Regions from separate parts of the Arthrobacter sp. E1SS-5 genome, predicted to be linked through region 3. Evidence: riboswitches for the same ligand, from Rfam matches in the RefSeq annotation. Region 3 holds a riboswitch; each other region holds the start of a gene.

Region 1 (7,449 bases), 160 kb from region 3:
TGAATGGCTTTGGCGGTGCACCGGACGGCGGCGCGGACGGTGCCGGTGGTCCCGGTGGTGCGGGCGGTCCCGGTGAAGGAACCCCCGATGCCGCTGTGACTGCCCTGCTGAAGGCCACCAGCACAAAGTGGTCGGCGATCGTCTCCGGTGCCAGCCAGGCGGCAAGCCTGGAATTGGCCACGGACACCAACGTCATTGCCTTGGGCGGCTGGAACGGCGGCGACCCGTACCCCACTCTGGCCGAGTTCCAGGACATGGTGGCCAAGGGCCAGATCGGCTACTTCATCGAGGGTGGCGCCGGCGGCATGGGCGGAGGGCGCATGGGTGGCCGGGGCGGCAACTCCGAGGTGGCCGCCTGGGTCCAGGCCAATTTCCAGGCCCAGACCGTGGGCAGCTCAACCGTCTACCAGCTCACCAAGTAGGACACCATGGCCAGCCAGCACACCATCCCTGTAACCACCGCAGTCCGCACTGGAGGGAATCCGCTGGTGCGCCGGGAGGGGTTCGCCCTCCGCGACGGCGAGGCCTTTCGCCGGCGGCTGGAACTTGCAGCTGTGCTGGCCGGTACGGCCGTGCTGTACCTGTGGAACCTCGGGGCGTCCGGCTGGGCCAACGCGTTCTATTCCGCCGCAGCCCAGGCCGGATCGCAGGACTGGGCAGCGTGGTTTTTTGGTTCCTCCGACGCCGCGAATGCCATCACGGTGGACAAGCCGCCGGCCTCCCTGTGGATCATGGGGCTGTCAGTCCGCATCTTTGGCCTGAGCTCCTGGAGCATCCTGCTCCCCCAGGCGCTGATGGGGGTTGGGGCTGCCTGGCTGCCGTATCTTGCGGTGCGTCGGGCCGCAGCGCCGGCCGCCGGTGAGGTTCGGCTCGCGCACCGGGCAGGACTGCTGGCGGCGGCAGTCCTTGCCCTCACCCCGGTGGCCACGCTGATGTTCCGGTTCAACAACCCGGACGCCCTGCTGGTGCTGCTCATGACTGCCGCCGCGTACGGGGTCCTGCGCGCAGTCCAGGAGGACCGGCTGCGCTGGCTCCTGCTGGCCGGGGTTTTCCTGGGCTTTGGGTTCCTGGCCAAACAGCTGCAGGTCCTGCTGGTGGTTCCCGGATATGCCCTGGCCTACGCGGTGGCAGGCCCCTCCGGGATGCGGCGGAGGCTGCTCCGGCTGGTTGCCGCGGCGGCAGCCATGGCAGTTTCCGCCGGGTGGTGGCTGCTGGCCGTGGAACTGACCCCGGCGGACATGCGGCCTTACATTGGCGGGTCGCAAAACAACTCCATCCTGGAACTGACCCTGGGCTACAACGGGCTGGGCCGGTTGACGGGCGACGAAACGGGCAGCGTAGGCGGCGGCAACGGCTGGGGTGTTCCGGGCCTGTTGCGGATGTTCAACAGCGAGTTCGGCGGGCAAATTGCGTGGCTGCTGCCGTCAGCCCTCATCCTTGCGGCGGGGCTGATGTGGGTGGGGCGACGGGCCCCGCGGACAGATGCCGTCCGCGCTTCCGTCATCATTTGGGGTTCGTGGGTCCTGGTGACGGGCCTGGTGTTCAGCTTCATGGCCGGCATCATCCACCCCTACTACGCGGTGGCACTGGCGCCGGGCATTGCGGCGATGGCCGGTTTGGGCAGCGTTCTGCTGTGGCAGCACCGCCGGGAGGCCGCTGCCGGCAGCTTCCTGGCTGCAGCGGTGGCCACGGCAGCCCTTATGGCCTTCTACCTGCTGGGAACCACATCCGCCTACGGCCCATGGCTGCGCTGGCTGGTGCTCGCCGGAGGTTTGGCTGCCGCAGCAGGTATCGGGCTCAACAGGTTCCTGCGCTTGCGTTCCATGCAGCGGACGACGGCGGCCCTCGCCATCGCTGCGTCGCTCGCCGGGCCGCTGGCTTACTCCGTCACTACAGCGGCGACGGCACACAGCGGGGCGATCGTGAGTGCAGGGCCAGCCTCCGGCTTCGGCGCAGGCGGACGCGGGCCGGGAGGCTTCAGTGCGGCCGGCCGAAACACCTCCGGACGGGGCACGGGGCAGGGCCCGCGGCAAAGCTTCCCCGGACAGGGCTCCCAGCAGGCCAACCCCGGCGGGCCCGGCGGGACAACCCCAGGCGGAGCCGGGGTTACTGGCGGGACAAGCCAAGGCGGAGCCGGGTTTGCAGGCGGTCCCAGGGGCGGCATGGGCGGTCTCCTCGGCGCACCCACCCCGTCGGCGGATCTTGTGGCCGCGCTCAAGGACGGCGCCTCCAATTACACGTGGGCAGCAGCGGTAGTGGGCTCCAACAATGCCGCCGGGTACCAGCTGGCAACGGAACTGCCGGTGATGGCGGTGGGCGGCTTCAACGGCACCGACCCCTCCCCCACCCTGGCGCAGTTCCAGGACCTCGTGAGGCAGGGAAAGATCCACTATTTCATCAGCGGCGAAACCATGCGGTCCACCTCCGGTTCGGATGCTGCCGCCCAGATCGCGCAGTGGGTGTCGGAGAACTTCACTCCGCAGAGCATCGGCGGCACTACTCTCTATGTCCTCGGAAGCTAACTACAGGTTCTGGTGTACGCAAAGTAACGATCGGAACTGACCCCCCGAGCAAACAGGCGCGCAGGAGATAGTGACATCCGTTACCTAAATGTGACATTGACGCGCTTTTCCTGTACCGTCGATTGGGTGCGGCTCCCGTTCGGGCCGCATATCCCGGGTTGACGCCAAGCTCTGCCGCTTCCCCGGATTCCGATTGAGCAACGGCAGAGGCGGGGGACCCACCGTCCCGGGCAATGAACGCCCTTGGGGTTAAGCACGTACGTGATCTTTCCGTGCGGCCGGATGCCCTCATCCGAACCCGACAGCTAACTCCGCAGGTGTGAGAGGCGATCAATCATGTCCAAAAACACGGCAGAACCACGCCTGCATGCCAAGGCTAAACACCGGGCAGAGCAGCAAGCAGCTACAAAGCCCGCCAAGAAGACCACCTTCGGCACACGGGCCGGGATCCTCGCAGCATCCTGCGCGGTGCTGGTGGGGGTAGGCGCGGCAGGCCAGGCGACCAGCAGCATGACTCCGGTGTCATCCACCGATTCAAACTCTTCCACGGCAGCGGCCGACGCCCAAATGAGCATCGAGAAGAGCGAAATCCGTTCCAACCCGGCAGCCTCGGTTCCGCCTGCCATCAGCGTGGCACCCCAGGCAGCGGAACCAGCCCCCGCACCTGCACCGGCAGCCCCCGCAGCAGAAGCCCCGGCCCCGGCGCCCGCACCGGCACCGGCGCCTGCTCCTGCTCCTGTTCCTGAGCCGGCACCCGCCGTCGCGGTTAATGATCCGGCCGGTGCCCAGGCGTATGCCGCCGGCCAGCTGGCAACCTTTGGCTGGGGACCTGACCAGATGCAGTGCCTGCAGACGCTGTGGACCAAGGAGTCGGACTGGACCACCACGGCCACCAATCCCAGCAGCGGGGCCTACGGCATCGTCCAGTCCCTGCCTGCCGAGAAGATGGCCAGCGCCGGTGCCGACTACCTGACCAACTACCGCACGCAGATCAACTGGGGCCTGGATTACATCAAGAAGAGCTACCAGTCCCCCTGCGGCGCACTGAACTTCCACCTGGCGCACAACTGGTACTAGGCACCTCTCCCCTGGCGCCAGCGCTTGAAGAGGGAACCACCCACTGAATCTCCCCACCTTTGGGGGCGCACGACGGCGCGTCCCCGGCCACCCGCCGTCGCACGCCTTGTTGACGGGGCAAAGTTGGGGAATTCCAGCAAACCGCGGGCCGCATCATCACGATGCGGCCCGCGGTTTGCTTTAACTGTTGCCTTGCCCAGCGTCCTGCGCGCTGTTGTCCTGCCCCGTGTTCCGCCAGGGGATGTACTGGACGGCCCACTTGTTGCCGTCCGGGTCGGCAAAGTAGACGAAGTGGCCCCAAGGAAGCACCTCGATGTCACTGACGTCCACGCCATTGTTCTTCAGGTGGTCGTGCGCTTTTTGAATGTCATCGACCACCATCTGAAGGGTGGTCCCTGTGCCGGGAGGAGCGTCCAAAAGCCCCTCGCCCATGCAAATGGAGCAGGCAGAACCGGGCGGCGTCAGCTGGACAAAGCGGACGTCGTCCGAAGGCCGCTCGTCATAGTCCGCATTGAAACCCACCTTGTTGACATAGAAATCCTTGGCACGGTCAACGTCGGATACAGGGACAAAGACAAGTTCGAGTTTCCAGTCCATCCGCACAGGCTAGCGGTGGGACGTGGATTGAAAAAGGGTGAAAACTACCCTGCGATGCCGTAAAGCCGGTCGCCGGCGTCGCCCAGGCCGGGAACGATGTAGGACTTCTCGTTGAGCTTCTCGTCGATGGAGGCCAGGACGATGTGGACGTTGGCGTCGCCCAGTTCCTCTTCCAGCTTGGCCAGGCCCTCCGGGGCCGCCAGCAGGCAGATGCAGGTGACGTCGGAGGCGCCCCGCTTGAACAGGAACTTGATGGCCTCCCGCAGGGTGCCGCCGGTGGCGAGCATGGGATCCAGCACGAAGACCTGGCGGCCCGTCAGGTCCTCAGGAAGGCGCTCGGCGTAGGTGATGATGTCGAGGGTTTCCTCGTCCCGGGCCATGCCCAGGAAACCCACCTCGGCGGTGGGGACCAGCTTGGTCATGCCTTCCAGCATTCCCAGGCCGGCACGCAGGATGGGAACCACCAGCGGCGTGGGCTTGGTGAACGCTGTGCCAATCGTGGTGCTGACGGGCGTCTGGATGGTGACGGGCTCGGTGCGGACCTCCCGCGTGGCTTCATAGGCCAGCAGAGTCACCAGCTCCTCCGTCAGCTGGCGGAAAACCGGCGACGGCGTGTTCTTGTCCCGCAGGACGGTGAGCTTGTGGGCGACCAGGGGGTGGTCAACAACGAGAGTGCGCATCCCCCAAAACTATCATCCGGCGGTGTCCTTGCCTCGGCTGCCGGACGCACCCTCCTTGCCGGCGTCTCCGCCGTCGTGCACGGATTCCAGGACGACGTCACGCACCACGGGACGGTCGAACGTGGGCGCAGGGCCGGCATGCTGCTTGCGTCTCAACAGGTGGAACAACCGATGCGCCAGGATCACGATGGCCACCCAGGCCAGCCCCAGCGTCCAGCCGGCCATGACGTCGGTCAGCCAGTGGTGGCCCAGGAAAACCCTGCTCAGCCCCATGGCGATGATGAAGATCACCCCGGCCGTGATTGCCGTAACCCTCACCCAAAGCTGGTGGAACTGCAGGCACAGGACATACAGGAGGACGCTGATGACCACCGTGGTGTTGAGGGTATGGCCGCTGGGGAACGACGGCGAATTCTCGTAAGGCGGCACCGCGTCAGCATGGTCGGGACGGGTCCTGCCCACGAGCTTCTTGCCGAACGTGGTGGCCAGGATTGAGACGGTTGCAGCGCCGCCCACCAGGAGGAGTGGCCGCCAGGTCCGGGTCACGAACGTCAGCCACGCGGTAAGGATGCTGGCGAGGATCGGCATGCCCACGCCACCGCCGATGTTGGTGAACCCGGTGACAAAGGCATCGAGACCCGGGTTTCGCAGCGACTCCGCGTAGTGGAGGGCCGGGACGTCAAGGTTCGCGAGCCCGTCCTTGCCCACTACGTCGTCATAGACCTCGGCGCCGGCGAGCGCCATGATGACAACCACCGTTCCGCCGATGATCAGGGTCAGCCAGAGTGCGGCATAGGGCTTGAACCATCGGTCCATCCGCTCTTGGACTCTGCTCATCATGCCTCCCGAAAAAGTACGCAAGCTTAGTATCTCTCGAAACTATCATTGAGCCATGCTGTTGCCCGAAAAGAAACACAACGCCTGGATGGGCCTTGCCCTGGCTGAGGCCCGTCGCGCCCTCGCCACGGAGGACGTGCCGATCGGGGCCGTGGTGATAGGGCCCGACGGCGACGTGCTGGGTTCCGGCCGGAACCAACGGGAGGCATTGGGCGACCCCACGGCTCACGCCGAGGTGGTGGCGATCAGGGAGGCGGCCGTACGCTTACAGGAACGGGCCCGGCTCCGCGGCGGCAGCGACGACGGCTGGCGGCTGTCCGACTGCACGCTGGTGGTCACGCTGGAGCCCTGCGCCATGTGTGCGGGGGCCATCGTGCTGGCCCGGATTCCCAGGGTGGTGTTCGGGGCGTGGGACGAGAAGGCCGGGGCCGCGGGATCAGTGTTCGACATCCTCCGCGAACGCCGGCTCAACCACTGGGTTGAGGTGTACCCCGGGGTCCGGGAGGATGAGTGCGCACAACTGCTGCGGGAGTTTTTCGCAGGGCACCGGAGCACCCTCTAGACCGTTGTCATAGTCCCGGCCCGTTTCTCAGCCCCGCCCCGCCAGAATGCCCAGCATCTGCCGGGCGGTGCTGTTCCAGTCCGGCAGCCTGGTCCGCGCTTCAAGGGCTGCTGTCCGCCAGCTTTCCCGCGTTTGCTGGTCCGTCAACCATTGGCGCAGAACGTCGGCCAGGCGACGCGGACTCTCACTTCCCCCTGCTGGAAGTGGCAGCGCTGCCCCGGGAAGGCGAGGACCGCCGTCGTCCGCTGCCAACCCGGCCGTGCCAAGCGCTTCCACTGCCCCCGTCCCCTCGCGGACAAGTACCGGGATTCCGTGGGCCACGGACTCGGTGACAGCCATTCCGAATGCTTCGATTCGGGATACCAACAAGGTCAGGTCAGCGCGGGCCCATTCGGCTTCGAGCCCGTCCCCCGTCAGTTCGCCCGCGAGCCGCACCCGCTGCTGCAGCCCGTTGGCAGCGACGGCAGCCCGGACCTCTCGCGCGTAATCCGGGTCGGCCTGGTCCGACCCCACGAAAGATGCAGTCCACTCAAGGTCTCGGATCCGGGCCAGCGCCTCGACGGTCAGCACCTGGTCCTTGTTGGGCAGCAGGGCGGCGATGACCGCCAGATGGGGAGGGGTGGAACCGACGGCGGTGGGTCCGGGATCGACTCCAGGCAGGACCACTTGGGCCTTCTTAAGTCCCCGCTTTGTCAGTACTGACGCCGCGGAGGTGCTGGTGCAGACCACGCCAGTTGCTGCCCGGAGCGCCCTTGCCTCCTTTTTCAGGGCAGCCGGCCCGGAACTTTCCGGCACGGGCATATGCACCAGGACCCATGTATTCCGTCCCGCCTTTGCCGCGAGTTCCAGTTCATCCGGGGCACCTACCGCAACCAACCCGTCCACGAGGGCCACGGCACTGCCGGGATCTGTCTCCGGTTCCCATGCCCCCAGCAGGGCGCCCAGCCGGCGCCGTTCCTTCGCTGTGGCGTCCGGCCAGCTGCCATCGACGCTGACGACGTCCACCTGGGCTCCGAGCGCTTGAAGGCCAGCCACCAGGCGGGCGTTGTAGACGTTGCCGCCTGAGCTGTGGCTGATGTTGCCTGGGACCAGAAGCCGGATGGGGCGCACGGTTAGGCGGTGAGGTCCAGGGAGTAGGTGGCCCAAGCGTCGGGATTCTCGCGCAAGGTAACGT
Region 2 (7,449 bases), 890 kb from region 3:
GCCAGCCCGGCGACAACAGTGGTGTGCGTCGTGAGGCCGGCATGCTGGACCAACTCTCGGCCGCCGTCGACAGCTCCGGCGGCGGGGTTCCACGCCTGGTGGGGATCAGGGACGTGGGACCCTTCACGGTCCTCGTGGAAACCGCGTTGACCGGCGTGCCCCTTGATCCGCGGACGGTGGCCGCAGACCTGCCGTCCGCCGTCGCCACCGGAGCGGAGTTTGTGGCGTCCCTTCCCTGCACGCACGCTGCCGCGGACAACACCGACTGGTACCAGCGCGCCGTCGCCGAGCCCCTGGCGGCACTTGAAGGCCTGGCGGGGGATGCCTTCACCGGCCAACTGGTGGAGCGGACCCACCAACTCCTGGCACCCCTGCGCCAGGCGGAGCTGCCCGCCGTCATCGAACACGGCGACCTGAGCCACCCCAACCTGCTCATCAAGCCCGGCGGCGCCCTGCAGGTCATGGACTGGGAACGGTCCCTCACCGACGGCGTGCCCGGGCATGACCTGGTGTTCTACCTCCAGTACCTCAGCGAGTCCAGCGAACAGGCGTTCGCCAGGGAGGCCCAGCTGGCGGCCTTCGACAAGGCGTTCGGCCAGGGCGGGTGGGCCCTCGACCCGCTGTCCCGCCACCTTGGCATGAGGGGAGTGGACCAGTCGCTCCTTCCCCTGCTGGTCGTCGCCACCTGGGCCCGGTCCACGGCCACGCTCGCCGACCGCCTGGCCCAGGAAGCGGAGGTGGATCCCTTACAGGGGAACGGAAAAGTCCGCGCCACCCTCCAGGCCGACAGGGACTTCTGGTTGTGGCGGCACGTGGTGGAAGCCGTTTAGGGGCAACAAGTTCCCCGTCCCAGGGGGCAGGAAACCCTAGGAGGTCGGGCTTTCCGCCGCTCCCGAACTTTCATGGTTGCGCCTGAACAGACCGAGTATCTCGTCGTGCAGCTCCCGGTAGCCGAACCGCAGCACCGCGTACACCACCGCTACGCCGGCAACCACCATGACCGCCAGCGTGGGGACGGGCCCCAGCGCATGCCGCGCGAGGTTCAGGAGGCCCACCAGCCCCACCGCGGCGCCGCACACCAGGCCGGGTGCCGCGGAGCGGAGCATGCGGCGCATCCTGGTTCCCATTACTTTGGCGGCTACCGCCTGCATGCCGAACGCGAAGACCACAGCCACCACCATCTGGGCACAGGCAACCCCCACAATGCCCCAGCGCGTGGCAAAGATCAGCGCGGGGAGGAGGACCACCAGGCGGACCACGGAAATCCAGATGGAAAGCCCCGGCCTGCCCATGGCCTTGTAGACGTCGTTGGCGCCGGCGCCAAGGGACCGGGCCGCCGCGTACAGCGCAAGGAATACCAGCGGCGTGACTGATTGCTCCCACTGCTGGCCAAACAGGACCGGTACCAGGACGGGGGCCACCACGGCCAGTCCCACGCCCGCCGTAATGCCGTACAGCGCCTGCACCGTGACACTTTTCAGGTACCCGTCCCGCAGCCGCTGCCGGTCCCCGCGGACCTGGGTATACAGGGGGAACAGCACGGTGGAGAGCACGAAGAAGACGTTCAGGATCAAGGCTTCGGGCAGCCGGAAGGCGAGGGTATAGAGGCCCAGGGCCTGCGCGCCCAGGATGACGCCGATCACCAGGTAGTCGACGTCGAAAATCGCCCTGGCCAGCAAGGTGCTGCCGGCGACGGGGGCGCCAAAGCGGACGTTCTCGCCGATTGCGCTGCGACTCACCCGCCACAGCTGCCAGGGCGCCTCGTGGCGGATCAGGAACCAGCAGGTGGCGGCGTAGGCCACGGACCCGGCAGCTGTTCCGACGGCGAGCGACCAGGCGCCGTGGCCGGTGAAGGCCAGGTAGAGGGTCACCGTTCCCATGGTTGCGGCGCGGAGCACCGGAGCCGCCGTCAGCTGCCTGAACTTCAGGTCCCGGCGCATGATGGCCTCCGGGACGGCACCGCACGCGGTGGCCAGCACTGAAACGCCCAGGACCTGCACCAGCGGGGCCACACCGTCGAGCCCAACGACGTCCTCCACGGTGTCGGCGGCGAGCACCGCCGCCAGGGCCAGGCCCACACCCAGGGCAACGGAAAGCAGCAGTGCCGAGCGCGCTATGACGGGTGTCCTGGGGAGATAGACCAGCGCCTGCCCCACGCCGGCGTCAGCGATGGTTTCCGCATATGCCATGAGCACCAGTGCCAGGGCAACGAGGCCATATTCCGCAGGTGACAGGAGCCGCGCCAGCACCACCGTGGTGACCAGCACGATCACCCTGCCGGAGGCAAAGGCCATGCCCTGCCACAGGGCCCCCCGGACGCCCTTGCGTTCCAATTCCCCCGGCGCGTATGTCACGGTTGCCTGTTCGGTTGGGAGAGTACCCCGGCCGGGGAAGACGCAGCAACAGCCGCACGGACCTCCGCCAGGTATTCCCCGGCGACGGTTTCCCAGGTCCGGACAGGGGTGGCTCGTCCGGTGGCTCCTCCGGTGGTTCCGCCTCGAAGCGTGCCCTGCCCAGGTCCTTCCGGCGGCCCTTGCCCCGCCCGGGGATGGGTAAGTTGCTCCACCACCCTGCGGACAAGTGCCTCAGTGCTGCCTTCAACGGCCAGCAGCGGATGCGCGGGCAGTTCCCTGGCGGCCACCGGCGTCGCCACCACGGGCAGCCCGGCTGCCAGGGCTTCCAGTACCGAGTTCCGGATGCCCACGCCGTGCTCGTCCGGGAAGACTGCCACGTCGGCCCCGTGGAAAACATCCAGGATGGAGGGCACGTTGGCCAGGACATCCACCTGTGGGCCGGCCAGCGCCTGCACAGCGGGTATGGGCCGGCGCCCCGCGATGACGAAGCGGGCGTCCGGGACCTCCCGCCACACCTGGGGCGCGATCCTTTGAACCAATACGGTGGCACTGTCCACATTGGGGGCATAGTTGAGGCTGCCCGCGAAGCACACCACGGGTACGTCCCCCCGCCGGCGGGGTCCTGTTGCCACTTCCGTTCCGTTGGGGATGCTCCTGACCGGCCTGTCCAGCCTGGCGGACCACGCGGCAGCATCCTGGGCCCCGACGGTCAGCAGGCGCGCTCGTGGCGGCAAATGCCGTTCAGCGCGTGCCGCCAACTCTTCACGCAGCCGGTAGGCGGGCCGGAAGGTCCGCGCAATCGCGGTGTCCATGCCGGCCCGGATGGACCAAGGGTCCACCGTCTGCAGCACCAGGGGCCCGGTGATGTGGTGGGAGAGGAAAAGGGCGTGCGGTCCATGGATGAGCGTGGCGTCCTGGCCGGCGGACAGGCGGGCGGCTGCAGCGCGGGCGGAGGGTGTGGAGCGCCGCTGTTTTCCCAAGCCGGTGAGGCCGCCCAGGGACCGCACGAAGGCTGAAAGTTCTTCCCGCGGTGCCAGTTCATACACCGTTTCACACCGGTTCCTGATGTCTTCCGGTACCGGAACGGGGCCGGAGAACGTCAGCAGCGTGACGGCAACATCGGCAGGAAGGTGGAGGATCACCTCGTGCGGAATCATGGAGCTTCCATCGCCCAGTTCCGGGTCCCGGTTGGGCACGCTTTCCGTCACGTACAGGAGCTTCATTGCAAGAGTGTAATGGATCACACTGGGCGTGGAAGGGTTGCTTTAGGCAACCTTGAGGGAAACCACAGGAAAAGCGAAAGGACGACGGCGGGAGGTCCCGCCGTCGTCCTTCATTACATAGGTGAGTGGCTGGCTACTGCCAGGCCCGCACGTAGTCCACCAGCATCTGGGACTGGGGGCCGTAGGCCGGGTTCGTTGACGAGGCGCCCACGTTCAGCACGATGTACTGCGGGGCGTTTCCGTCATTCGTGGGGTAGGACTTGACCTTGACGCCGTCGAAGTACACATCGGAGGAGTTTGCCATCCGGTGCAGCCCGAATGTGTGGTACTCGTTGGCCCAGTTCCCGCCTACGCCGCCCTGGTTCTGGGAGCCGGAAGTGGAATGGTAATTAACGGTCATCCTGGCCTGCAGCACCTCGGCGATGTCGTTCTCGCCGGTGGCCGGCCAGGACTGTCCCGTGGTCCAGAACGCGGGCCAGTTGTAGAGGCCATTTGCGTTGCCGGGGAACTTGATACGGGCCTCCACGTAGCCGGTGGTGAATTGGAAGCCCGTGCCTGCCCCGCCCTTCGGGTTGGTCGACACCAACGCGCCGGAGGTGGAGGATGCCAGGCCCAGGGCAAGGTTTCCGTTGGCCACCGAGACGTTCGCGGGGCTGGTGGTGACCTTGTTCATGGTTCCGCAGCCGGGGGAGAACCAGCAGCCGGACCACTTGGCCGTGTCCAGTCCGGCGCCGGTGAAGTCATCGGCAAACGCCAGGGTCCAGTTCCCGGGCACTCCGGTGGGCATCGGCGCGCCGCTGTTGGCGAGCTGGGCTGCGGCGGGCGCCACGGCGATGGGAGCCTCGGGGGTGGCCGCGGAGGCGCGTGCCGGTGGCTCCGGGACGGCAGCGGCCTGGGGCGGCGCCGGGACTGGCGCGGGAGCGCTGGCCGTGGGGGGTGCGGGAGCCGGCGTGGCTGGGGCAGGAGCAACTGAAGGCTCCTGCGTGGGGACATCGTTTACGGGGACACCACTGCCGGTGTCGGAGGCGCTCGCCACCCGGGCTACATCCGTGGGGTGGGTGCTGTTTGCCAGGCCGAGGCCCAGGGAAGCCGCCCCGAGGAGCGCTGCGGCGAGGCCGGCAGCCAGGGGCCAGGACCGCCGCGCGGGGCCTTGTTTCGCCTCGGAGGAAGAAGGAAGGGGAGTGCCGGAAACTGTCTCGTTCTGATAACGGGGCGCTGGGTCGGCGCTGTGGTTGCGGTGTGCGGGCATGCGGAAGTTACCTCTCAACGCCTGCGGAGTTAGCTGTCGGGTTCGGATGAGGCATCCGGCCGCGTAGGGGCGGCTTCACCCCAGGGCAGGCGCAAGCCAGGCCCGTGAGACTTTGGGTTCCCCGCCTCTGCCTGGTACTTGGTGGATCACCGGAAGCGGCAGAGCTGGGCGTCATCCGGGATTGGGGCCGGCTGGGGGCGGCCCCCGCTCGACCGTACACGAATCCGGAGCTTAAATCACAATTAGGTAACGGGACTCACGCGGCGGCAGGTGGGAAGTGCCTCAAGCCGGAAGCGGCCTGGCCCTGGGCCGGTTTTCCACATAGCAGCACCGAACATCCCCGCGCCCGGCAGCATCCGGCTAGCTTTGAGTCAAGCGCGAATCGCCTATCGGGTCCAAATGCACTAGGATATTGAAGTCTGTGCTGCGTCCTGCCTCCGTTCCGGCGGCTAGGCATTGCATGGAATCGCAAATGAACCTCCTGTTACGGAAATGCCGTAACCGCTTAGCCCAAAGGAGGTGGGTTCACATATGCGTCCTTACGAATTGATGGTAATCATCGACCCCGAGGTCGAAGAGCGTACCGTTGAGCCGTCGCTTCAGAAGTTCCTGAACGTCATCACCAACGATGGTGGAACCATCGAAAAGGTTGACATCTGGGGCCGTCGCCGTCTGGCTTACGACATCAAGAAGAAGTCCGAAGGTATCTACGCCGTGGTGAACTTCACCGCCAAGCCGGAGACCGCCAAGGAACTTGACCGCCAGCTGTCTCTTAACGAGACCATCATGCGCACCAAGATCACCCGCCCCGAAGAGCAGAAGGTTGTTGCTGAGTAATTCAGCCGGCTTCATTCTTTACCCCGCAGGAAACGCACTCTTCACCCAGGATCGAACAAGGAGGCAGTAGATGGCAGGCGAGACCACCATTACGGTCATCGGTAACCTCACCAATGACCCGGAATTGCGGTTCACACCGTCCGGTTCGGCAGTAGCGAACTTCACCATCGCTTCCACCCCCCGTACCTTTGATCGCCAGTCCAACGAGTGGAAGGACGGGGAGACCCTGTTCCTCCGCGCCGCTGTCTGGCGTGAAGCAGCCGAAAACGTTGCCGAATCCCTCACCAAGGGAATGCGCGTCATCGTTACCGGCCGCTTGAAGAGCCGCTCCTACGAAACAAAAGAAGGCGAAAAGCGCACCGTTATTGAGCTTGAGGTCGACGAAATCGGCCCGAGCCTGCGCTACGCCAACGCCAAGGTCAACCGCACCCAGCGCTCCGGCGGACAGGGTGGCGGCGGCTTCGGCGGCGGCAACAGCGGCGGTGGCTTCGGAGGCGGCAACTCTGGTGGAAACCAGGGCGGCAACTCCGGCGGAGGCTGGGGCGGCGGCAACCAGCAGGCTGCACAGGACGATCCCTGGGCCACGCCCGGTGTATCCAACGCAGGCGGCTGGGGCAACGGCCCCGATTCCGAACCTCCCTTCTAAAACCCAAACAACGGCCCGGCGCCGGAACTGCCAGGGTGCGCAACGCACCCAAAGCAGCTGCCGCCGTCGGACCACCACCATCCCGTGGATCAATATCCACGGGCTCCCTAGAATAGGAGCTCCACGATGGCTAAGGCTGAACTCCGTAAGCCCAAACCAAAGTCCAACCCCTTGAAGGCCGCTGACATCACTGTCATCGACTACAAGGACGTAGCATTGCTGCGCAAGTTCATCTCCGACCGCGGCAAGATCCGCGCCCGTCGCGTCACTGGCGTTACGGTGCAGGAACAGCGCAAGATCGCCCAGGCAATCAAGAACGCCCGCGAAGTTGCTCTGCTGCCTTACTCCGGCGCTGGCCGCGGCTAAGGAAGGGATTAACTAACATGGCAAAGCTCATTCTGACCCACGAAGTTACCGGTCTCGGTGCTGCCGGCGATGTTGTCGAGGTCAAGGACGGTTACGCACGTAACTACCTGCTGCCCCGCAACTTCGCCCTGACCTGGTCCAAGGGTGGCGAGAAGCAGGTTGAGTCCATCAAGGCTGCCCGCGCTGCCCGCGAGCACGCTTCCCTGGAAGACGCTCAGAAGCAGGCTGCTGCACTGTCCGCCAAGCCGGTCAAGCTGGTCGTCAAGGCCGGCGAGTCAGGCCGCCTGTTCGGCACCGTCAAGCAGGGCGACGTCGCCGACGCTGTTGAGGCCGCTGGCCTTGGCAAGATCGACAAGCGCAAGGTTGAACTGCCGGCCCACATCAAGTCGGTTGGTTCCTACCAGGCCAACGTCCGCCTCCACGCTGACGTTGCTGCTGTGATCGAACTCGACGTGGTGGCAGGAAAGTAATTTCCCACTCCACGTCACGACCCCCGTTGCCGGTTTCCGGCGGCGGGGGTCTTTCGTTTTGGCGGTGGTAGCCCGCTCCGGTGAACCCGACACCCCGCAGCCGTCCTTTCCACCAGGTGGATGTATTCGCCAGCCAGCCCTACCGCGGCAACCCACTCGCCGTCGTCCTTGATGCCCAGGGCTTGGATGCCGCGACGATGCAGCACTTCGCCAACTGGACAAACCTTTCGGAAACCACCTTCCTCCTCCCGCCCGAGGATCCCCGCGCTGATTACAGGGTCCGGATCTTCACGGGCTCGGAGGA
Region 3 (7,449 bases):
ACCGAGGCTTTCCGTTGCGCTTGGGGGACGGCGCCCATGGCCCAATTCCGGAACTTGGCGAGCAGCGCCGTCGTCCGCTCCGGCGCCTTGGCCAGGATGTCCCGCAGGGCTTCCGGGGACGATGTCCAGTGCTGAAGTGCCAGCGCTGCCTCCATGGGAGTGGTGGCGCCGTGGATTGGGAAACCGCTGCGGTGCAGTTCGGCGACCAGCTGGACCGCCCGCTGGGCGAAGGCCGGCTGGAGCCGGACCAGCTCCGTGTAGCTTCGGCCCAGCCCCGCCGGGTAGATGCCCACCACGTCCTTAAGCGCGCCCACCGGCAGGAAGAAGTGCTGGCCGGCGGCCGGGGCAGGGGCGCCGTGCGGGGGAGCGGCCGGGTGGACCAAGGCAAGCTCCTGCAGGGTGCCGATGATCTGCTCAACAACTGCAAGCGAGGAACCGCTGATCAGTTGGTGCAGGCCTTCGGCCGAGGCGCTGTGCCCTGTGTCGGTGTTGGTGCAGAGATGCAGGGTTTCCAGGACCTGCATCTGGGGCCGGTTCAGCCGCTCGAGGGCGCGCTGGACGCTGACACGGGAACTGGCGCGCGCCGCCAACGCCGCGAAGTCCGGAACCGACGGGGAAATGAGGTCCGGCCGCGCGGCGAACAATGCGCGCAGCGAATCATCGCTGCGTGCCTCCAGTTCCATGCCGAGCGCGCGAATGAGGGACATCAGTCCAACGTTACCGCCGCCCGGCCTTTCCCGCTCGCCGGCGGGCGGCAACGCCGTCCAGGACCACCAGGAGCATCAGGATGAAGGCCGCCGGGAGGCCGTACAACGCAGAGTAGGTTACCCATGTGGGTGCCACCGACCCGGCGAAGGCAAGCGCCATGACCGTCCCCACGGCGATGAGGGACAGCACGGCAATAACAGCGGCGAGGACCATCAGCGGCCGCCGGTAACGCGAGGGAGTCATGGACGTAACGCTACAGCGGCAGCATGGGCGCGGTTAAACACTTCCGGCGCCCTTGCGCCTGGGGCGGAACAGTGCTGCAGGAAGCGTAATCAGGCATTCGGCAGGATAACCTTGAAGGATACAGACCAACGCGGTTTGCGCATGCCATACCTTGAACCCGCACAACAATGCGGATGCGGTGGCAGGCGGCCGCGTCTCATGACAGCAGAACGAAGAAGGTTGATTACGTGCCTACCGGCAAGGTCAAGTGGTATGACAAGGACAAAGGCTTTGGGTTCCTCGCGGGCGAAGACGGCCAGGAGGTCTTCCTGCCCAAGTCGTCGCTGCCCGAAGGGGTAACGGAGCTGAAAGCAGGCACCCGGGTGGAGTTCGGCGTGGCGGACGGCCGCAAGGGTGCCCAGGCCCTGGGCCTCCGGGTGCTGGACAAGACCCCGTCCATTGCCAAGGCGAAGCGTCCCAGTGCCAAGGACCTGGCCCCGCTGGTGCAGGACTTGGTGACCGTCCTGGACAACCTGTCCGGGACTCTGTCCAAGGGTAAGTACCCGGAGGGCAACAAGGGCAAGGCCATTGCCGCCGCCCTGCGCAAGGTTGCCGACGAGCTGGACGTTTAGGCGCCCATGAATCCCCAATCTGAACAGCCGGGCGCGCCAGTGCAGGAGCAGGCTGCCAAGACTCCGCCAAAGCGCAAGGCAGGCGTGCCCGTATGGCGTACCGGCAAGCCTGACGCTTTCCTGGCCGCGGCTGTTGACGCGGCCCGCACAGCGGTGGAGGGCATCACGCCGGCCGCCACCATCGGGGCCCACCTTGCGGCCAAGAGCGAGGGCGACCGGCTGGTGACCCACCTGTTCGAGTCCCGCCTGGCAGGTTATGCGGGCTGGCAATGGTACGCGGTGCTGACCCGCAACTCGCGTTCCAAGGTGGTCACCGTGAACGAGCTGGGCCTGCTGCCGTCCGAGGATTCCATCCTCGCCCCGGAGTGGGTGCCGTGGGCCGAACGGGTCCGCCCCGAGGACGAACAGCCGCAGGAGCCTGAGGTTGGCGGGCACGACGCGGACGCCGGCGGGCCGGTAGCGCAGGAGCCGGAAGCCCAGGAAACAGCGGCAGGCGACGCTGGCCCGCAGGAATCAGGGCAGCCAGGGGAACCGGCGGACGACGACGGAGCGCAGGCAGGAGCCTAGCCTCACCTTCGCCGGGAAACCGGCCCCGCCCTCTGCCGGGCACAACGAAAACGGCGCCGTCCGGGACAAACCCGGGCGGCGCCGTCGTACGTTAAGCGTGCCTGCCGCTGGACAGGGCCTAAGTGTCGTTAGGGCCTACTTGCGCAGCTCGCCCACAACGTAGTCGACGCTGGAGAGCAGGGCCGAGACGTCGCCGGGCTCGATGGCAACGAAGGTGGCGATGCGCAGCTGGTTGCGGCCCAGCTTCCGGTAGGGTTCGGTGTCCACGATGCCGTTGGCACGCAGGATCTTGGCTACCGCCGCGGCATCTATTGATTCGTCAAAGTCGATGGTGGCGATGACGTTGGAGCGCTCCTCCGGCTTGGCCACGAACGGCGTGGCGAAATCAGAGGCCTCGGCCCAGCTGTAGATGCGTCCGGCGGAATCGGCAGTGCGTGCGGCAGCGAAGTCCAGGCCGCCATTGGAATTCAGCCACTGGACCTGGGCGTCCAGGGTCACCAGCGTGGACAGCGACGGCGTGTTGTAGGTCTGGTTCAGCCGCGAGTTGTCGATGGCGGTCTGGAGGTCCAGGAAGTCCGGGATCCAGCGGCCGCTGGCCTTGATGCGGGCGGCCCGTTCCAGTGCTGCGGGGGAGAACAAGCCAAGCCAGAGCCCGCCGTCGGAGGCAAAGTTCTTCTGGGGCGCAAAGTAGTAGACGTCGCTCTGGGCAACGTCCACGTCCAGGCCGCCGGCCGCCGAGGTGGCGTCCACCAAAACCAGGGATCCCTCGTCGGCTCCGGAAACCCGCTGGACCGGGGCTGCCACGCCGGTGGAGGTTTCGTTCTGCGGCCACGCGTAAACGTCCACGCCGGCCTCGGCCTGTGCCGCGGGACGCGTGCCGGGCTCGGACTTGATGATCGAGGAGGCTTCCAGGAACGGGGCCTTGTTGGTGGCCGCAGCGAACTTGGATCCGAACTCGCCGAAGGAGAGGTGCTGGGCCTTCTTCTCCACCAGGCCGAAGCTGGCGACATCCCAGAAAGCAGTGGAGCCGCCAACGCCAAGGACAACCTCATAGCCCTCAGGGGCACGGAAGAAGTGGGTCAGTCCTTCACGGACAGACCCCACCAGGTTCTTGACGGGGGCCTGGCGGTGCGAGGTGCCCAGGATGGTTTTGGATGCTGCGGCGAGGGCATCGATCTGTTCCTGCCGGACCTTTGACGGGCCGGCCCCGAACCGTCCGTCCTTGGGCAGGAGGTCGGCGGGAATCGTGATGCTGGTGTCGCTCACAGGTGCTCCAATTCGGCGGGGACGAACGCTTTGGTCCGGACGGGCGGGTTGTGGTGGCCGGCAGCCGGGCGGCGGCTGTGCCATAGGCCTTTCCCATTCTGCCTGAACAGCAGCGGCGGGCGGGAACCGGCAGCCGCAAAGTCCAGACACTGAGACAACGCGCCGCGCGTGCAAGTGTTCCGCGTATGCACCCTGATGGTGCCCCTGGGCCGCGGCTATTCGGACAAAGTCAAAATAGGCTAAGCTTTCCCCCGGACTACCTCGCGGGAAGAGGCGATACGGTGGGACAAGGCAAGGTACTGCGCCCGAGGAGCTGAGCTGGATGACGGATCTGATCGACACTACGGAGATGTACCTCAGGACCATCCTGGAGCTTGAGGAAGAAAACATCGTTGCCCTACGGGCCCGTATTGCCGAGCGACTGCGCCACTCCGGCCCCACTGTGTCCCAGACCATCGGCAGGATGGAGCGCGACGGGCTCGTTGTGGTCTCCGGCGACAGGCATCTGGAACTCACGGACACCGGCCGCAAGCGGGCCACCGAAGTGATGCGCAAGCATCGGCTGGCCGAACGCCTGCTGGCCGACGTCATCGGGCTGGACTGGGCCTACGTCCACGACGAAGCCTGCCGCTGGGAACATGTGATGAGTGAGCGGGTGGAACGGCGCATCTACGAGATGCTGGACCACCCCACCGAGTCCCCGTATGGCAACCCCATCCCCGGCCTTGCCGCGCTGGGCGGCCAGCCGGGCCCCGGCTTTGGTGACGGTGCCATCAGCCTGCTGGAGGCGATGAAGAGCTACGGGCCTGCGTCGGGCGTGACTATCAGCCGCCTCGCGGAACCGATCCAAGTGGAGCCGGAACTGCTGGCGCAGTTGGACGAAGGAGGAATCCGGCCCGGCGCTGCCGTGACCCTGGAACATGTGGGCGATTACATCTCGGTGCGGGTGGCCGGGATTGAAGGAGCGCTGGAGCTTCCGCCCGAGGTGGCCGCGCATGTCTTCGTGGCCATCAAGCAGGGGTGAAGCGGGACTTCCATACCCCGGGCCTGCCCATCCACGCAAAGATAACGGAATTGTTACCAAGGGTCTTAAGCCCCTATAGTAGAACCAGTCGTTGAAACTTAAGCGTTACCTGATCCGGAGCCGAGCTCTGCCAGCGGATCAGGTGCACGAGTCGTTACTGGCAGAGGCGGGGGAACCACAACCGGCAGCGGGGGACTGCCTTGGGGTGAAGTCCGTCAGCAGCAAGCCTCTCCAGTGAAGGATTCTTCCGGGAATACCCCTGCGCAGAAGCTTGCCCTTGGCGGGCCGGGTCTTTGATCTCTCTGACCCGAATCCGACAGCTAACTCCGCAGGCTTTTCCAGAGAGGAACCCTTCTTGACCATGCAGACCCCCCGGGGACGCCGCCGTGCTGCCGGCCCCCCTTCGGCACCGCGGGTTGTCGAAGCTGCCGCAGCGGAGCGTCCCCGCGACCTCCATCGCGACGCCCGCCGCCGCCGGGGTCCGTTCCGCCAGATGACGGAGTTTGCCGCCGCCAGCGGCATAGGCCAGAAGGCCGGCATTGCCCTTGCGGCCACCGGCCTGGTGCTGACCGTGACAGTGCCCGCCACAAGTCCCGTTATGGCCACTGACGCCGCCGGCAGCGCCCCGGTGGCAGCCTCCTCCGTCACGCCCCAGCCCCAGATTTCCGCCGATATCGGTGCCCAGATCGACTTCAGTCGCTCGGCAGTGGTGACCCAGGCGGACCCGGACGGAAAGCTGAAGCAACTCCTCAGTGCGCAGTCGGCCGGCTCCGTTACGCGCGCCGCGTCAGCCGGCACCCTGGCCGCACCGTTGGCCTCCCTTGTCACCGCTTCCCCCTTCGGTTACAGGGTCAGCCCCATTACCGGGGGCTCGGGTGACTTCCACCGGGGCCAGGACTTCGTGGCGCAGTGCGGGACCTCCGTCCTGGCGGCCGCCACCGGCACCGTGACCTTCGCGGGCTGGCATCAGTTCGGCGGCGGAAACCGGGTGGTCATCGACCACGGAAACGGGCTGGAAACCACGTACAACCACCTGTCATCCTTCAACGTCAAGGTGGGCCAGACCGTGTCCCGCGGGGACGTTGTGGCCCTGAGCGGCACCACCGGCGCGTCCACCGGCTGCCACCTGCACTTCGAGGTCCAGGTCAACGGCGAAGTGGTCGATCCCATGGGCTGGCTGTAACCGAATGATTGTTTACTCTCAGATCGCCGTGACCCGCCGTGACCTGAATGTGACATTGAAGCAAAACTGCTGTACCGTCTAACTCGCGTCAACTTTTCCGAAGTTGACGCTCTTGAGTGGATTGCCTAACTCTGCCACCGCTCAAGGTCCGTTCGCATTTCATCGTCTGGCAGGGGCGGGGGAACCAATTTCGGCCTTCATTCAGAAGGCCTTGGGGTTAAGTCACAAGCTTCCCAGGAAGCAGCGTGGCCGGGTGACTCCCATCCGAATCCGACAGCTCACCTCGCAGGCATTGGGAGAGGCTACCTTCGTGTCTTCACGCCATAATTCTGCGCGCCACCGTGCGCAAACGGTTCGCACCAACCCCTTGGATGCCGTGTCCAAGGCCGTGAGTGCAAATGCCGGGACCGTAGGCCGCCAGGCTGCCGTTGTGGCAGCCGCGTCGGGCCTCATCCTGAGCATGGGCCTGCCGGCCACCGCTGCAGACACCACTGCCGGTGTCTCAGCTTCCACCGAATCCGGTTCGGCCCAGACGGCCCTCGCCGTCACCGCTGCCCCCACGGCCACGGTTTCCTTCGAGCGTCCCGTGGTCAAGACCACCGCTGCTCCAAAGGTGGAAGCGGTGCGTACCCAGTCCACCGACACGGCAAACGGCGCCGCCACTGCTGCTGCCGCCGGCCAGGACGTCTCCCCGGTCACCAAGACCGCCGAGACCGTATCCTCCGCAGCCACCTCAGGCATCGCAGCCATCGCCTACACCGGCATCGGCCACTCGTACGTATGGGGCGGCACCAGCCCCGTCACCGGCTGGGACTGCTCCGGTTTCGTGCAGTGGGTGTACGCGCAGGCCGGCATCAGCATCCCCCGCACTAACGCGTGGAGCATCATGAGCCCCACCTCCGCCCCGCAGCCCGGTGACCTGGTTGTCCAGAACGGCGGCGCACACGTTGGTATCTACGTCGGCAACGGCATGATGATCAGCGCACTCAACCCCTCACAGGGCACGCTGCTTCACTCGCCTGCAGCCACCGGTACCTCGTCGTACTACCACCTCAACAAATAGTTCTTGGGCTCCAAGCTCCAAGGGCTATTTCTTTGCCCAAAGCTTTTCCGCTAGAAACCACATCCCCGTTCGGGACGCGCCGGCGTACCCCCAAGATGCCGGCGCGTCTATGACCCTTTGCCTGCCTACACGCGGTCGCAAGGAAAACGAAAGAGAGAACTGATGACGACTCGTGCTACCGCACGGCACCGCGCCGAGGTCACCAAGACCAACTCGATCGCTGTCATTGCCAAAGCTGTCAGCGACAACGCCGGCGGCATGGGCCGCCAGGCCGCCGTCATTGCCGCTGCTTCCGGCCTGGTCCTGACCAGCGGCATTGCGGCGAACGCCGCCGATGCAAACGTCAAGCGCGACTCCGCTCCCGCCTCCGCGCTGGAAGTTGAATCCGCGATCGACGCCCCGATTTCCGCTGCTTCCACCATTGCCATCAGCTTTGAGAAGCCCGCTGTGACCACCACGCCGGCCCCCGTCGTCGAGCCGGAGCCCCAGGTTGAAGTGCAGGAAGCTGCCCCTGCTCCCGCCGCGGAGCCCGCTGCCCAGCCCGTTGCCGCCCCCAAGGTCACGGCCAAGGTTGCCACCGCCGCCGCCCCGGCCGCTCCTGCAGCCCAGGCTTCCGCCAGCGGCAAGGGTGCCGCAATCCTCTCCGCCGCCTACGCCCAGCTCGGCGTCCACCAGGACTGCACGATGCTGGTGACCAACGCCTTGGCCGCCGTCGGCATCCACTTCCACGACTGGCCCGCCGGGTACCTGTCCCTCGGTGACACTGTGCCTGCCTCCCAGGCCC
Region 4 (7,449 bases), 1.6 Mb from region 3:
TGCGATTCTCCTTGCTGGCCATCACGTTTTCTGCCCCATTTGCCTGTTCCTTACCCAGGACGGTTCACATCCAAGCCAGTTCGTCAGTATGCTTACTATTGTCCGCTGAACGGCAACAGGAAAGGCATCATCATGACTGAGCAGAACGTCCCTGACGATGAGCTGGAAGTTGTGGAGGAGGACGATGTGCCTCTCGACGAAACTCCCGGCGCGGCATCGTCGCTGGAACTGGACCCTGTGATGGGGGAACCCGACAGCTACCCGGGCGCTGCGGAGAACAATCCGGAACGCTGGCAGGAAGACCCCCTGTTGCAGAACGAGGCGGTCTCGGGAGAAGAAGAGGACTTCCTGAGCGAGCAGACGCTGCGGGACGAAAGCGCGCAGGCCCGCTACCGCTCCGGCGATGAACAGGTGCCCCCCGGTACGCCCACGCTGGGGGAGGCTGCGGCCGACGTCGATTTCGGCGAAAACCCCACAGGTCCCGAAGCGGACGCCAGCGACGACGAGGAAAACTTCGGCGGCTCCCCGCTCAGCCAATTTGAGCCGGACGACCTGGAACGATAGCGGTCCAAGGGTCCGGGCCCGCGGGGCCCGGACCGCGGGAAGGAAAGAGATGCACTCCAAGGAACTGCTGCTGGAGGCCTTCGACCGGCTTCCTTCACTTGTCCGCCAGGCACTGGAAGGGCTGGACGAGGCGGACCTGCAGCGCCGTCCTGCCGGTAACGGCAATTCCATCGGCTGGCTGATCTGGCATACGGGCCGGGTGGAAGATGCACAGGTGGCCTCCGCCTCCGGGCTGGAGCAGGTTTGGACGGGAGAAGGCTTTGTATCCCGTTTCGGGCTCCCGCTTGCGGAACGGGACACGGGCTACGGCCACTCCAGTGAACAGGTGGACGCAGTCAGGGCGCCCCGCGGGCTCCTGCAGGAATACTACGAGGCGGTCCACCGGCAGACCGCCAAGGTCCTGCAGGGTATTGATGATCCGGACCTGGACCGCGTGGTCGACGAACATTGGGATCCGCCGGTAACCCTCGGAGTGCGGCTGGTCAGCATCCTGGGGGACTGCCTCCAGCACCTCGGCCAGGCAGCATATGCCAAAGGGCTGCACGCGGAGCCGGCAGACGCCCCAAGTGCGTGAACTCGTGGTGCTGGGCACGGCTTCCCAGGTTCCCACCCGCACACGGAACCACAACGGGTACTTCCTGCGCTGGGACGGCGAAGGACTCTTGTTCGACCCCGGCGAGGGCACCCAGCGCCAAATGATCCATGCCGGGGTGGCGGCAAGCCAGATCACCAGGATCTGCCTCACCCACGTGCACGGAGACCACTGCTACGGCCTGCCGGGGGTCCTGTCCCGAATGGCCCTGGACGGTGCTTCACACCCCGTTCACCTTCACTATCCTGCCTCCGGCGAACAGATTGTCCAGGCCCTCGTGGCTGTCAGTTCGCCCGGTATCGACCTGCGGCTCCATCCGCACTCCGGCGCCGGACCCGTGGCGGACGGCCTGGAGATCCGGCCGCTGAGGCATCGCATCGAGACGTACGGATACCTGCTCACCGAGCCTGACGGCCGCACCTTCCTTCCGGAACGGCTCCGGGCGGCAGGAATCGAAGGGCCTGACGTGGGCCGACTGCAGCGCCAAGGCTTCTTCGGCGCAGTCGCGTTGGAGGACGTAAGCGTCCCCAGGCCCGGCCAGCGCTTCGCGTTCATCATGGACACCGCGCCGTGCGCCGGCGCGGAGGAACTGGCCGAGGGCACGGACCTTCTGGTCAGCGAATCGACATTCAGCAACGACGACGGCGGGCTGGCGCACCAGTACTTGCACCTGACCGCCGGGCAGGCAGGGGAGCTGGCGGCGTCCGGAAAGTCCCGGACGCTGGTGCTCACCCATTTTTCCGCACGGTATGGCGACGACATGTCCCTGCTTGCGGAGCAGGCGCAGGCACGTGCTGCAGGGACCACGGTCATCGCAGCCCATGACCTGCAGCGCATAGCCGTGCCTCCGCGGCGGCACCAGGTGCGGGAATCAGCGGACCATCATGACGGCGATAGGGTTAAACCATGACGGCAGCAGCTGAATCCATGGTGGCTTTTGACGGCCGCTTCGCGCGTGAACTGTCGGAACTCGCTGTTCCCTGGCAGGCCGAGGAGGCCCCCAGCCCCGGCCTCCTTGTCCTCAACGAGAAACTGGCGCGTGACTTGGGCCTGGACGCGGAGTACCTGCGCAGTCCCGAAGGCGTGCGGCTCCTGGTGGGAAATCACGTTCCTCCTGGCGCCACACCGGTGGCGCAGGCTTACGCCGGCCACCAGTTCGGCGGATACTCGCCCCTGCTCGGTGACGGGCGGGCGCTTCTGCTGGGCGAGGTCACGGACCGGAGCGGACGACTCCTGGACATCCACCTCAAAGGCTCTGGACGCACGCCGTTCGCCCGCGCGGGGGACGGCAGGGCCGTCGTCGGGCCCATGCTGCGCGAATACCTCGTCAGCGAGGCTATGTACGCCCTGCACATTCCCACCACCAGGGCACTCGCCGTCGTGGGCACGGGCCGCCAGGTCCGGCGCGACGGTATGCTGCCGGGCGCCGTCCTGGCCAGGGTGGCAAGCAGCCACCTGCGCGTGGGCAGCTTCCAATATGCGCGTGCCACCGAGAACCTCGACCTTCTGAAGCGCTTGGCGGACCATGCCATCAGCAGGCACTACCCCCAGGCCGCGGAAGCCGAAAACCCCTACCTGGCACTGTTCGGGTCGGTCGTCTCCGCGCAGGCGGAACTGGTGGCCCGCTGGATGCTGGTGGGATTCGTCCACGGGGTCATGAACACGGACAACATGACCATCTCAGGGGAAACCATCGACTACGGCCCCTGTGCGTTCATGGATGCCTTCAATCCTGCGGCCGTCTACAGTTCAATCGACGTCAGCGGCCGCTACGCCTACGCCAACCAGCCGGTTCTGGCCGAATGGAACCTTGCCCGGCTGGCGGAGGCGATGCTGCCGCTTATCCACGAAGACCAGGAGCAAGCGGTGGCCCCGGCGGTGGAGGTGCTCGGCCGGTTCCGGGGGCATTACAGCAGGGCATGGACCAGCGGGATGAAGGCGAAGCTGGGACTCGGCGGCGGCGCAGGAAGTGACGACGCGGCGGCATCCGGGCTGGTGGATGAAGCCATTGCCATCCTGAAGGACGGCCCCGTGGATTACACCCTCTTCTTCCGTAACCTTGGCAAGGCGGCCCGGGGCGAGCTTCGTCCGGTGCGGGGGATGGTGCTGGATTTGGCCGCGTTTGATTCCTGGGCGGAGCGGTGGAAGGCACTTAAACCAGATGCGGAGCTGATGGACAGGGTCAACCCGGCGTACATCCCCAGGAACCACCTTGTGGAGGAGGCGTTGGCCGCTGCCACGGACGGAAACCTGTCACCCTTGGAGCAGCTGCTGGAGGCAGTCAGCGACCCCTTCACCGAGCGGTCCGGGCTTGAACGCTACGCGGAAGGCGCCCCTGAAGACTTCGGCAACTATATGACCTTCTGCGGGACCTGACAGCTGCAGACGCGAAGGGCGGATGCAAGAGAAGGGCGGCAGCCGGTTTTACCGGCCGCCGCCCTTCTTGTTTAGTGCCTGCGCGGTTGCGCGCCTGCGGTTGTGCGAAGACTAGGCGACGCGGACCGCGGAGTAGCCGCCGAGCCAGCTGATGGAGTGCACCTCGGTGTCGTAGCCGTTCACGCCGCCGCTGACAACCTGGCCGTTGCCGGCGTAGACGCCCACGTGGCCGGAGGTGATGATCAGGTCGCCGGGAGCAGGAGCGCTTACCACGGTGCCGTACTGGAAGAACTGGGTGGGGGCAAGATCGCCCACGGACTTGCCCACCGAGCGCAGCGCCTTCTCAACCATGGCAGTGCAGTCCTGCTGCACGCCCAGCTGGCTGTAGGCGTTCGCCAGGATGGCAGCGCCGGTGCCCGTGCCGGTGGGGGCTGACACGGGGGTGGCCGAGGCGTAGGACATGTTCATGACGGTGTTGGCCGGAGCGGAGGCTGCAGTCTGCACGGGTGCTGCTGCGGGAGCCGGTGCCGCGGTGTAGCTTGCTCCGGGGATCTGGATCTGGTCGCCGGGGTAGATTACCGAGGACAGGGCCAGGCCGTTGGCGGACAGGACATCGTTCAGGCTGACACCGTAAGCCGACGCGATGGCTCCGAGGGTGTCGCCGGAAACAACGGTGTGAACGCTTCCTGCTGCCGCTGCCGGAGCGGCAACGGGGGCCGCAGGTGCGGAGTAGGCCTGCACGTTGGTCTTTTCAGTGGTGTCCGGGCCGGTGACACCGGCGTGGGCCGGGGCTCCGACGCCGAAGGCAATGCCGGACGCTGCAGCAACTGCCAGCGCAGGGCGGCCCAGCGAACGGGCCTGGGACTTGGCTGTCACGGCGAGGCCCTCGAGAACAATGGAGCGGGCCGGAGTTGCGCGGTGACGGGCAGGGGTGGAATTTTTTGACACGGTTGATCGCCTCTCCCATGCCTGCGGGGTGAGCTGTCGGGTTCGGGCTGGAGATACCCGGCCGGAAGCAACCCCGTTACGGACGGAGGCGCTATCGACTTAACCCCAAGGCCACAAGGTGGCCGCGGAAACTTGGTTCCCCCGTCCCTGCCAGCTGGAGCGGTTGTATCCCATGATCAGCGGCAGGGCTCGGCATACTGATGGGAATGTCCCGACTGAGAGGGACACCTGAAGACCATAACCCACATGCAGGGGCATTGTCACATTTGGATAACAGACGAGGTCCGGCTCTCGAATTACGCAAACGTGTGGATGTTACCGGCCGTCCTCGCCTGACGTCGCCTTATAGCCCCGGCATCCAGAGAGGTAACGCTACGGATACGGACCCGTGATGATAGTGCGGCTCCCTCATCGCAACCGGCCGTTTCCATACATCAGTCCGCCATTGGACCGCTAGGCTGTTTCCATGCCAGATTTCCACCGGTTCCGGGTGCTGCTCGAAGAGGAGCGGGCGCGGCGGCTGGAGCTGCTGCCGGCGCTGCGGGCTGATATCGCCGCGGCGAATTCGGCCCGGCAGGACTCCAATGTCGATGACGAGCACGATCCCGAAGGGGTCACGATTGCTTTCGAGCTTTCGCAGGCTTCGGCCCTCCTGAAGCAGAGCTCGGCCGGGCTTGACCAAATAGATGCGGCGCTGGCCCGCCTGGCCGCGGGGACCTATGGAACCTGCGCCGTGTGCGGGGAACCCATTGCCGAAGGCAGGCTGGAAGCCCGGCCGTGGACGCCGTTCTGTATCCGGCACGCCTCGTCCGGCCGGGGACGATGACCGGCCCGGCGGATGTGGTGTCCGCGGCGGTGGAGTTCGTTGACCGGACCCTCCAGAACGAGGGCGCCTGGTACCGTGCGGACGACGTCGGGAACCGGCTGGGCTGGGCGTTGGACTCTTATGGCTCCTCCATCGGCGCGGTGCGCGGCACGGTGCGCGACACGCTGCGTAAATTCAAGGACCTGGACCACGACGCCACGGTGATGCTTGCCTCCGCCCTGTGGGGACAGCCCAGGCCCGGCTCCCGTCCGGTGTTTGAGCGCAGGTTGGCGGCCGTTGTGCTGTTGCAGTCAAGGGTGCGCCTGCTCCGGCATTCGGACCTGACCCGGCTGGAAGGCTTCCTGCGTTCTGCCCAGGCGGCTGACCTGGCGCAACCCCTCCTTGCCGACGTCCTGGTGCCGCTGCTGTCCGGCCTTGGGGAGCGCGAGCGGCAGCGGGCCAGCGTGGTCCTGGCCCGGTGGCGGGACGACCCCGATCCGCAGCTTCAGGCAGCGGCAGCCGCCCTCGAAAACGATTTGACCCTTTGACCTCGAAACCGGGAGATCCACATGAACGAGCACTTTGACCTTGACCGTTTTGTTGCCGCTCAAAACAGCGCCGGAACCTACGACCAGGCGCTGGGGGAGCTGCAGGTCGGCAGGAAATCCGGGCACTGGATGTGGTTCGTCTTCCCGCAGATCGCTGGCCTGGGGCAGAGCGCAACGTCCCGCAAGTACGCCATCTCTTCACTCGCCGAGGCGCGCGCCTACCTGGACCACGAGGTACTGGGACCGCGGCTGCTGGAGTGCGCGCTGGTCCTGGCGAACCATGCCGACCAGTCCGCCGAGGACATTTTCGGCGGCATCGATGCCAAAAAGCTCCGGTCGTCCATGACACTGTTTCTCCGGGCGGCACCCGGAGAAACAGTGTTCAAGACCGTCCTGGCCCAGTTCTTCGACGGCCAGCCTGATCCTGCCACCGACGAAATCCTGGCCGGCCAGGCGGCTAACTGACCTTCTGTTGACGGTCCTGCCAGCCTGGCGCTCACGCTAGGGCGTGGGGCTGCCGCCGTTGACGTTCAGCGTCTCGCCCACCACGTAGCTGGACTCGGGTGAGGCCAGGAAGACGTAGGCGGGTGCCAGCTCCGCAGGCTGTCCTGCCCGGCCCAGGGGAGTGGACTGTCCGAATTCCGGCAGCTGCTCCTTGGGCTGGCCGCTGCTGACCTGCAATGGGGTCCAGATGGGCCCCGGCGCCACGGCGTTCACCCTGATCCCCTTGGGGGCCAGTTGCTGCGCCAGCCCCTTGGTGAAGTTGTTGATGCTGGCCTTGGTGGTGGCGTAGTCCACCAGGGTGGGGGACGGGTTGTACGCCTGGATCGACGTGGTGTTGACGATGGTCGACCCGGCCGGCATGTGCGGGACGGCGGCCTTCGTCACCCAGAACATGGCGTACACGTTGGTCTTCAGGGTGTGGTCGAACTGCTCGTCGGTGATGTCCTGCAGGTCCTCCTGGGCCACCTGTTTCCCGGCGTTGTTGACCAAAATGTCCACCCCGCCCAGCACGGCAACAGCCGTATCCACCAGTTCCCGGCAGGTCGCCGAATCCTTGAGATCGCCCGGCACCTTCACAGCCTTGCGGCCGGCGGCCTCGATGATCCCGGCAATACGGGAGGCGTCCTCCTCTTCCTGGGGCAGGTAGGAAAGGACGACGTCGGCGCCTTCCCTGGCAAAGGCAATGGCCGTTGCGGCACCGATGCCTGAGTCCGCGCCGGTCACGATGGCGCGGCGGCCTTCCAGCCGTCCCGTTCCCCGGTACGTTTCTTCGCCCAGATCGGCCTTGGGTGCCAGGTCGGCATCCAGTCCCGGCTCGGGCTGGTGCTGCTTGGGCGGGGAAATCTTTTCGTAGGCAGTCACGGGATTGCGGAAGGTGTACTGGTCAGTCATGGTGGTCCTCCTGTTCGTGCGGACTCGGGCTGTTTCGTCGCCCCGGAAACTGAAGCAAAACCCCAAAAAGCTAAGCATGCTTACGGTTCCCTAGCCTAGGCAATGCAACCCCGCCCTGCCAAGCGGCCGTTTGGGCCGGCCACGTCAATCCCGGCGCACTTCCACCAGCCTGACTTCCGCCAGCCGCCCGCCGTCCACCACCGCTTCCATAAACGTGCAGA

The links. A riboswitch is a leader RNA that binds a small molecule or an ion and turns the genes downstream of it on or off. The one in region 3 is predicted to bind cyclic di-AMP.
Region 1: it holds a riboswitch for cyclic di-AMP, as region 3 does, so the genes downstream of both, ACIGJD_RS03270 (aggregation-promoting factor C-terminal-like domain-containing protein) here and ACIGJD_RS03905 (M23 family metallopeptidase) in region 3, are expected to answer to the same signal.
Region 2: it holds a riboswitch for cyclic di-AMP, as region 3 does, so the genes downstream of both, ACIGJD_RS20210 (glycoside hydrolase family 16 protein) here and ACIGJD_RS03905 (M23 family metallopeptidase) in region 3, are expected to answer to the same signal.
Region 4: it holds a riboswitch for cyclic di-AMP, as region 3 does, so the genes downstream of both, ACIGJD_RS10965 (LysM peptidoglycan-binding domain-containing protein) here and ACIGJD_RS03905 (M23 family metallopeptidase) in region 3, are expected to answer to the same signal.

The regions. Positions count from the first base shown of each region.
Region 1 covers NZ_CP172703.1:658,991-666,439, reverse strand. Annotated here, with positions in the region: gene ACIGJD_RS03280 (ArnT family glycosyltransferase) at 1-422, shown strand, start outside; gene ACIGJD_RS03275 (ArnT family glycosyltransferase) at 429-2,522, shown strand; cyclic di-AMP (ydaO/yuaA leader) riboswitch at 2,693-2,853, shown strand; gene ACIGJD_RS03270 (aggregation-promoting factor C-terminal-like domain-containing protein) at 2,859-3,599, shown strand; gene ACIGJD_RS03265 (glyoxalase superfamily protein) at 3,780-4,196, opposite strand; gene upp (uracil phosphoribosyltransferase) at 4,241-4,876, opposite strand; gene ACIGJD_RS03255 (phosphatase PAP2 family protein) at 4,889-5,713, opposite strand; gene ACIGJD_RS03250 (nucleoside deaminase) at 5,769-6,275, shown strand; gene ACIGJD_RS03245 (glycosyltransferase family 4 protein) at 6,303-7,385, opposite strand; gene ACIGJD_RS03240 (6-pyruvoyl trahydropterin synthase family protein) at 7,388-7,449, opposite strand, start outside.
Region 2 covers NZ_CP172703.1:4,328,385-4,335,833, reverse strand. Annotated here, with positions in the region: gene ACIGJD_RS20225 (aminoglycoside phosphotransferase family protein) at 1-830, shown strand, start outside; gene ACIGJD_RS20220 (lipopolysaccharide biosynthesis protein) at 867-2,354, opposite strand; gene ACIGJD_RS20215 (glycosyltransferase) at 2,351-3,577, opposite strand; gene ACIGJD_RS20210 (glycoside hydrolase family 16 protein) at 3,711-4,826, opposite strand; cyclic di-AMP (ydaO/yuaA leader) riboswitch at 4,831-4,980, opposite strand; gene rpsF (30S ribosomal protein S6) at 5,358-5,663, shown strand; gene ACIGJD_RS20200 (single-stranded DNA-binding protein) at 5,734-6,309, shown strand; gene rpsR (30S ribosomal protein S18) at 6,436-6,675, shown strand; gene rplI (50S ribosomal protein L9) at 6,693-7,145, shown strand; gene ACIGJD_RS20185 (PhzF family phenazine biosynthesis protein) at 7,226-7,449, shown strand, end outside.
Region 3 covers NZ_CP172703.1:814,940-822,388, forward strand. Annotated here, with positions in the region: gene ACIGJD_RS03875 (helicase-associated domain-containing protein) at 1-707, opposite strand, end outside; gene ACIGJD_RS03880 (hypothetical protein) at 718-951, opposite strand; gene ACIGJD_RS03885 (cold-shock protein) at 1,179-1,562, shown strand; gene ACIGJD_RS03890 (DUF3027 domain-containing protein) at 1,569-2,129, shown strand; gene serC (phosphoserine transaminase) at 2,265-3,395, opposite strand; gene ACIGJD_RS03900 (iron-dependent transcriptional repressor DtxR) at 3,718-4,419, shown strand; cyclic di-AMP (ydaO/yuaA leader) riboswitch at 4,559-4,770, shown strand; gene ACIGJD_RS03905 (M23 family metallopeptidase) at 4,781-5,602, shown strand; cyclic di-AMP (ydaO/yuaA leader) riboswitch at 5,731-5,908, shown strand; gene ACIGJD_RS03910 (C40 family peptidase) at 5,979-6,665, shown strand; gene ACIGJD_RS03915 (NlpC/P60 family protein) at 6,828-7,449, shown strand, end outside.
Region 4 covers NZ_CP172703.1:2,366,402-2,373,850, reverse strand. Annotated here, with positions in the region: gene ACIGJD_RS10990 (AI-2E family transporter) at 1-1, opposite strand, end outside; gene ACIGJD_RS10985 (hypothetical protein) at 133-564, shown strand; gene ACIGJD_RS10980 (mycothiol transferase) at 614-1,138, shown strand; gene ACIGJD_RS10975 (ribonuclease Z) at 1,131-2,066, shown strand; gene ACIGJD_RS10970 (protein adenylyltransferase SelO) at 2,063-3,532, shown strand; gene ACIGJD_RS10965 (LysM peptidoglycan-binding domain-containing protein) at 3,644-4,480, opposite strand; cyclic di-AMP (ydaO/yuaA leader) riboswitch at 4,484-4,655, opposite strand; gene ACIGJD_RS10960 (TraR/DksA family transcriptional regulator) at 4,947-5,306, shown strand; gene ACIGJD_RS10955 (DNA alkylation repair protein) at 5,303-5,833, shown strand; gene ACIGJD_RS10950 (DUF1810 domain-containing protein) at 5,855-6,298, shown strand; gene ACIGJD_RS10945 (glucose 1-dehydrogenase) at 6,335-7,228, opposite strand; gene ACIGJD_RS10940 (metallophosphoesterase family protein) at 7,373-7,449, opposite strand, start outside.